2 regions of the Paraburkholderia sp. EG286A genome follow, and region 2 is predicted to be linked to the other one. Evidence: riboswitches for the same ligand, from Rfam matches in the RefSeq annotation. Region 2 holds a riboswitch; the other holds the start of a gene.
What was found. Region 2 has a riboswitch for manganese ahead of AB4Y35_RS16620 (TMEM165/GDT1 family protein). Riboswitches for the same ligand answer to the same signal wherever they lie in the genome.
Positions count from the first base shown of each region.

Region 1: it holds a riboswitch for manganese, as region 2 does, so the genes downstream of both, AB4Y35_RS26775 (sodium:calcium antiporter) here and AB4Y35_RS16620 (TMEM165/GDT1 family protein) in region 2, are expected to answer to the same signal.

Region 1 is NZ_JBFRCB010000005.1:796,497-799,904, forward strand. It holds gene AB4Y35_RS26770 (porin) at 215-1,387, shown strand; yybP-ykoY riboswitch at 1,460-1,563, shown strand; gene AB4Y35_RS26775 (sodium:calcium antiporter) at 1,741-2,739, shown strand; gene AB4Y35_RS26780 (HPP family protein) at 2,758-3,408, opposite strand, start outside.
Region 2 is NZ_JBFRCB010000003.1:850,497-853,904, reverse strand. It holds gene pepN (aminopeptidase N) at 1-65, opposite strand, end outside; gene AB4Y35_RS16625 (DUF4136 domain-containing protein) at 440-1,147, shown strand; gene AB4Y35_RS16620 (TMEM165/GDT1 family protein) at 1,231-1,803, opposite strand; yybP-ykoY riboswitch at 1,858-2,051, opposite strand; gene guaD (guanine deaminase) at 2,088-3,395, opposite strand.

The DNA of each region.
Region 1 (3,408 bases), on a different contig from region 2:
GCGCATGTCACAGCCTTGTGAAGCCGCACTGGCGGCGCATTCGCGCTCATGCAATTTCAGAAACTCAGTCTTTCCGTTTTTCAAATTCGTCCACGGAGGGCGTTACGCATAATCGCCGCTGAATTTCGGGCCGTCGGCAAAGCCGTGCCTCAGCGTGCCTTCGCGCGCCGCGATTTCACTCTCACCCATGCCACTCATCAACGAAGACCATTCAATGAAAAGAACCGCTCTCGCCGCCGCCCTCACACTGGCATCGTTTTCCTCCATCGCCCAAGCGCAAAGCAGCGTGACGCTCTACGGCTCGCTCGACACCTCCGTCGCCTGGTTCGGCAACCAGCAAGGCAAGAACGGCTCGGGCGGGACGTTCCAGATGATGTCCGGCAACATGTCGCCGAACCTCTGGGGCCTGCGCGGCACCGAGGACCTCGGCAACGGCCTCTCGGCGATCTTCAAGCTCGAAAGCGGTTTCAACGTCGACAACGGCAAGCAGGGCCAGGGCGGCCGCCTGTTCGGCCGCACGGCCATGGTCGGCCTCAATTCGAGCACCGCGGGCAGCGTCACGCTCGGCCGCCAGTACGACCCGCTCATCGACCTGCTGCAGCCGCTCACCAACGACGGCGCATTCGGCTCCGCGTTCGCCACGCCCGGCGACATGGACAACTACGACAACAGCTACCGCACCAGCAACTCGATCAAGTATGCGAGCCCCAACTTCGGTGGCCTGCAGATGAGCGCGATGTACGCGTTCGGCGGCCAGCCGGGCAGCACCGGTGCGGGCCAGACGTGGGCCGTGGCGGCCGCATACAACCATGGTCCGTTCGGCTTCGGCGCGGGCTATTTCAAGGCCAACAGCAACGGCGGCACGGCCGCGACGTTCGACGGCCTGAATCCGAACAACGACGTCAACGTGGATTCCGCCGCCATTACGGGCGGCTTCGTCTCCGCGAATTCGCTGCAGATCATTCGCGCGGCCGGCGACTACACGTATGGGCCGGTGACGGCGGGCCTCGCGTACAGCAATGTCGAGTACGCGAACTACCAGAGCGCGTACGGCGCGAACAGCAACACGAAGTTCAACACGGGCCAGGCGTTCATCAACTATCAGGTCACGCCGGTCGCGCTCGTGGGCTTCGGCTACAACTACACCAAGGGGCACGGCAACGGCGTGGACGCGAGCTACAACCAGTTCAGCCTGGGCGGCGACTACTTCCTCTCGAAGCGCACCGATATCTACGCGCTCGCGGGCTACCAGAAGGCGTCGGGCAAGACGATCGACGCGGATACGGGCGAACTCGTCAACGCGGTCGCCTCGTTCGGCGACTTCGGCAACGATGCGAGCAACGACAAGCAGGCGATGGTCATGGTCGGGCTGCGTCACAAGTTCTGATTCGCTTCGCGCGAGGCGGGCGCGGCGGGCACGCTGGAAATCGCTCGCCGCCATGAACTTCGGCTATAATCGCCCCCTGTCTTAGGGGAGTAGTCTGCAACGCCGGCTTTGGCGTTGCGCCGCCGTCAACATAATTGGTGCCCTTGCACCATGGCGCCGGCAGCCGTATTGCGGATCATTGCAGCGAATCGCTGCAATAGCGCGGCCTGACGAGACCTATGACGTTTTCCCTTTCACCCGGGCCGGGCGAAGGGATACGTCATGGTTTCGGTGCCCGGCTCGCACATCACGGCAATAACAATGACTCGTCTCGCCCCGCATCACCCCCTCATTTGCGCCACGGAGCGTTCGTCATGATCTTGACGTTCGCCTTGCTCGTTGCCGCGGCCGGCATCATCTACCTGTCCTGCGAGACCTTCGTCAATAGCGTCGAGTGGCTCGGCCACAAGCTCAAGGTCACGCAAACCGCCACCGGCACGATCCTCGCCGCATTCGGCACCGCGCTGCCCGAGAGCGTGGTCACGCTCGTTGCCGTCGCTTTCGGCGGCGATCCCGCGCACAAGGAAATTGGCGTAGGCGCCGCGATTGGCGGGCCGCTCGCGCTCAGCACGATCGCCTATGCCGTGGTGGGCTTCGCGTTGCTTGCGACGGCGAAGCGCGTGGGCCGCGAGCGCGCGGCTACCGTCGACGTCAATACGCGCCGTCTGCGCCGCGACCAGCTCTGGTTCCTCGCGATCTTCGTCGCGAAGATCGCGCTCGGGCTCGTGGTGTTCAGCTTCAAGCCGATACTGGGGATCGCGTTTCTCGCGGCCTACGCGTTCTACTGCTGGAAGGAGCTTTCCGCTGAAGATAGCGGCGAGGTGGAAGCCGATCTCGAGCCGCTGAAGCTGCGCCCGCACGACGACAATCCGGCCATGGTGTGGATTCTGCTGCAGACGCTGGGCGCGCTCGCGGTGATCTTCGCGGCCTCGCATCTGTTCGTGCAGCAGATCGGCGCCGTGGGACCATGGCTTGGCCTGAGCCCGCAGTTGACCGCCGTGTTGTTCAGCCCGATCGCCACCGAGCTGCCCGAGATCATGAACGCGATCATCTGGGTGCGCCAGGGCAAGGAGCGGCTGGCACTGGCGAACATCAGCGGCGCGATGATGATTCAGGCCACTATTCCCACGGCGTTCGGCCTCTTCTTCACGCCATGGCATCTCGGCACGCCTTCGATTCTCGCGGCCGTGACGACGATGGTCGCCATCCTGTTCCTGCAGTGGGCGTTTCGTGCGCCGAAGGTACGCAGCCGTCAGCTCACACATGTCGGCTGGCTCTATGCGGTGTTCGCGGCGTTGCTGTTCGTGGTGTGACGCGGCCGGGCGCCAGGCTCAGGCTGCCGCGGCGGCCTGGGCGGTGCCCGCGTGGTGATGGAGCCAGCGGATCATGTCCGAATGCCTGACCACGCCGACCAGCCGCCGCGCATCGTCCATCACCGGAATGTCGTGGTAGGCGTGCTCGATGAAGATCGGTACCAGATGCGCGAGCGGCGTGGCCCGATGGACCGCGTGCACGCCGGCCGCCATCACGGCTTCCACCGTTTCTTCCACGCGCGCCGACTCGCGCAGCACCGCGCGGCGCAGCGAGTTCCAGATACGCTTGAGGCCAGCCGCCGGTGCGAGGTCGCCGAGCGCGTGATGCGTGACGACGCCGACCACGCGATCCATCGCATCGACCACGGGCAGCGTCGAAGCACCGTGGCGGCGGAACATCTCGTGCGCCGCCCGCGCGCCCATGGTCGCTGGCACGGCGGGACAGCCAATCGACATGATTTCCTCACAAGTTAGTTGTTCGAACGACTTTTGCGGAAAATCCAGCGGCTCGAGCAGATGTTGCGAGAGCGCGGCGAGCGGCGCGGCAGCGGCTTCCGGCGTGGGACGAAACGCTGCGCGCGGATAGCGGTGCCCGGTCAGCGCGTGGAAGGCGAGCGCCGCACTGAGCAACGCAAAGGACTGGAACACGATCGGCGCGAGCACGAAGTG
Region 2 (3,408 bases):
ATCAGAAACGCGGGCGGCGCGTAGTCTTCGCGGCGGATCACGGTGGGCGTGGCGGTATCGGACATGGTCTGGATAGGGGCGTGTCGGATCGGGGATCGATCGGTGTGGATCGCTCGGTGTGGATCGAATGGGCCGGCCGCGGCGGCGTGTGCGCCCGCCGGGCGCTGCCTGCCGTCGCGGGAGCGCGGCGGATCGCCCCATTGTACAAAGGCTCGGGCCGCTTTGTCCGTCGGGGCCCGGTCGCCGAACTTTCGCGCCGCGCCGCGAGTCAGTATGATCAGGCCCTGCCGCGCGGCTGGCTGAACGCAAAACAGGACACGACCGGCGTGGAATGCGCACGGATCGGACACGGAATAAGCGCGGCGCAAAGATCGTATCGGAGAGAGCGGCCCCCACGACTGCACTTTTCCAACTGAAGCAACCCTGCTACGAGAAGACCATGATGCACGACAGATGGACCCGCCGCGCCCTCCTGATGCTGGCGGCGCTCGCCCTCACGCTCTCCGGCTGCACGACTTACGTGACGAGCCAGGTGACCGCCTTCTCCGCATGGGACGGCGGCAGCGACGCCACGCGCACCTTCGCGTTCAAACGCAGCCCCGAGCAGAACCAGAGCATCGAGCAGAGCACCTACGAGCAGTTCGTCGCCAACGGGCTCGCCATGCACGCATTCCGCCTCGTGGCCGAGCCGCAGGCGCGCTATCTCGTGGGCCTCGCCTACGGCAGCCGCACCGACACGGTGACGGTCGCGCAGCCCGTGTTCTACAACCCCTGGCCGGGCCCGTACTGGGGGCCGTGGAACCCGTGGGGCGCATGGGGACCGTATCAGCCCGCCTACGTGAACCAGAGCTATCCCGTGTATTCGCATGCGCTCGGCATTCGCATCACGGAAAAGGCGAGCGGCAAGGAGGTCTATAACGTGCAGGCGCGCACCTCGGGCGACGATCCCTCGCTCGTGCGCGTGATGCCTTTTCTCGTGCAGAGCGCGCTGGGGAATTTCCCGCTGGCCAACGGCACGGTCACGGAGGTCAAGATCCCGGTCGGCAAGAATGGCGGTGCGCCGAACGAGACCGCTGCGGCTCCGGCGTCTCCGGCGGCTGCGGGGCAGGGCGGTGCGGCTGCGCCAGGGAGCGCGGCGGCGAAATAGGCACGCATCGCCGTGCCCGCCCACCAGGCGACGCGTCGGAACTTCTGTCCGGCGCGTTTTTTTATGCCATGCGCGACGGCCCGTCAGAACCCCACCCCCAGAATCGCGAGCACGCCGAGTACGACGAACAGCACCGCCGCAACGGCATGCACGAGTTTCGTCGGCAGCTTGTGGGCGAAGCGGTCGCCGAGCAGGATCGCGGGCACGTTGGCGATCATCATGCCGAGCGTCGTGCCCGCCACCACGCCGAAGAAGTCATGAAAGCGCGCGGCGAGCGCCACGGTCGCGATCTGCGTTTTGTCGCCCATTTCCGCGAGAAAGAAGGTCACCACCGTGGCGCCGAACACGCCGAGCTGCGAGCGGTTCACGTTCGCCTCGCCTTCTTCGAGCTTGTCCGGTACGAGGATCCAGAGCCCCATGGCGACGAACGAGGCGGCGAGCGCCCAGCGCATGACGCCAGGCGTCACGAACGCGCCGAGCCACGTGCCGAGCGCGCCCGCGCCCGAGTGATTGACGAGCGTCGCGACGAGCACGCCGAGGATGATCGGCAGCGGTCTGCGGTAGCGCGCCGCGAGCACGAGCGAGAGCAACTGCGTCTTGTCGCCGATTTCGGCGAGCGCGACTGCGCCGGCCGAGACCAGGAAGGCTTGGTTCACGTTCTGATGGATCCTCGGGCCGTGTGTCTGCGAGCGACGACCCACGAACCGCCGGGCCCTGTTGCGGCGGACATGGGTCATCGGTCTCGCCAGGCCCGGGACAAAGGCCGCGTCCGCCATGGCCGTACAGGCCAGGTCTGTTGACGGACGCCCCCGCGAATTCGCGCGCGGCAAGCCCCGGATCCGAAGACCGGCGCTGCGGCGCGATGCGAGGCGGCTACTCCCCAATGAAGCGCGGATCATAGTATCGCGCTTTTTCCTGCAACCCGCGCTGGGCGGGGCTTTCAGCGGCGCGTGCCGGCGCGGCTGTGCACGCGCTTGCCTGCCGCGTAGGTCTCGAACACGGCGCGGTCGTCGCCGAGCAGGGCGAGCGCGAACAGCAATTCTTCCAACGATTCGGCGCGTGCCGAGCGCCGCGCGAGCAGCGGCGTGGCCTGCGCGTCGAGCACGACGAAGTCCGCTTCGCTGCCGGGCGCGAGTGTGCCGATCTTGTCGGCGAGATCGAGCGCCTGCGCCGCGCCCGCTGTCGCCAGCCAGAACATGCGCGTGGCCGTGAGGTGGTGGCCGCCCATGCGCGCGACCTTGTGCGCCTCGTTCATGGTTTGCAGCATGGAGAACGAGGTGCCGCCGCCCACGTCGGTCGCGAGTGTCACGGGCATCGACGATGCGCCGGCCTTGTCGAAGTCGAACAGGCCGCTGCCGAGGAACAGGTTCGAGGTCGGGCAGTGCGCCGCGACCGTGCCCGTATCTGCCATGCGGCGGCGGTCTTCATCGTCGAGCCAGATGCAGTGGCCGTACACGGCCCGCTTGCGCAGGAGTCCGTAGTGATCGTACACGTCGAGGTAGCTGCGATGGCCCGGGAACAGTTCCTTGACCCACTTCACCTCGTCCGGGTTCTCGGCCACGTGGCTCTGGATGAAGATGTCGCCATGCGCCTTCGCGAGCGCACCGCACGCTTCGAGCTGCGCCTCGGTCGAAGTGGGCGCGAAGCGCGGCGTGAGCGCGTACATCTGGCGCCCGCGGTTGTGCCAGCGCTCGATCAGCTCGGCGCTGTCGTCGTAGCCCGTTTGCGGCGTGTCGCGCAGGAACTCGGGGCAATGGCGATCCATCAGCACCTTGCCCGCGACCATGCGCAGGTTCTTCGCTTCGCTCGCGGTAAAGAGCGCGTCGGCGGACTGCTTGTGCACGGTGCAGTACACGAGCGCCGTGGTCGTGCCGCAGGCGAGCAGCTCGTCGACGAAAAAGCGCGCCGTGTCCTGCGCCACCGCTTCGTTTTCGAAGCCGCGCTCGGTCGGGAACGTGTACGTGTTCAGCCACGGCAGCAGACCCGGCGCGGGCGAGGCGATCATGTCAGTCTGCGGATAGTGGATGTGCGTGTCGATGAAGCCTGGCACGATCAGCTTGTCGCGCAGATTGTGGACCGTCGCGTTTTCATCGACGCGCGACTTGAGCGCGGACCACGCGCCCGAGGCGACCACGTGGCCGTCTTCGACGATCACGACGCCGTCTTCGTCAAAGACAGCGGCGTCGGACGATTGCGCAGGGTCGCCCGTGAACGTCAACAGTTTTGCGCGGTAAGCCGATTGAGTCATGTGAACTTCGTCT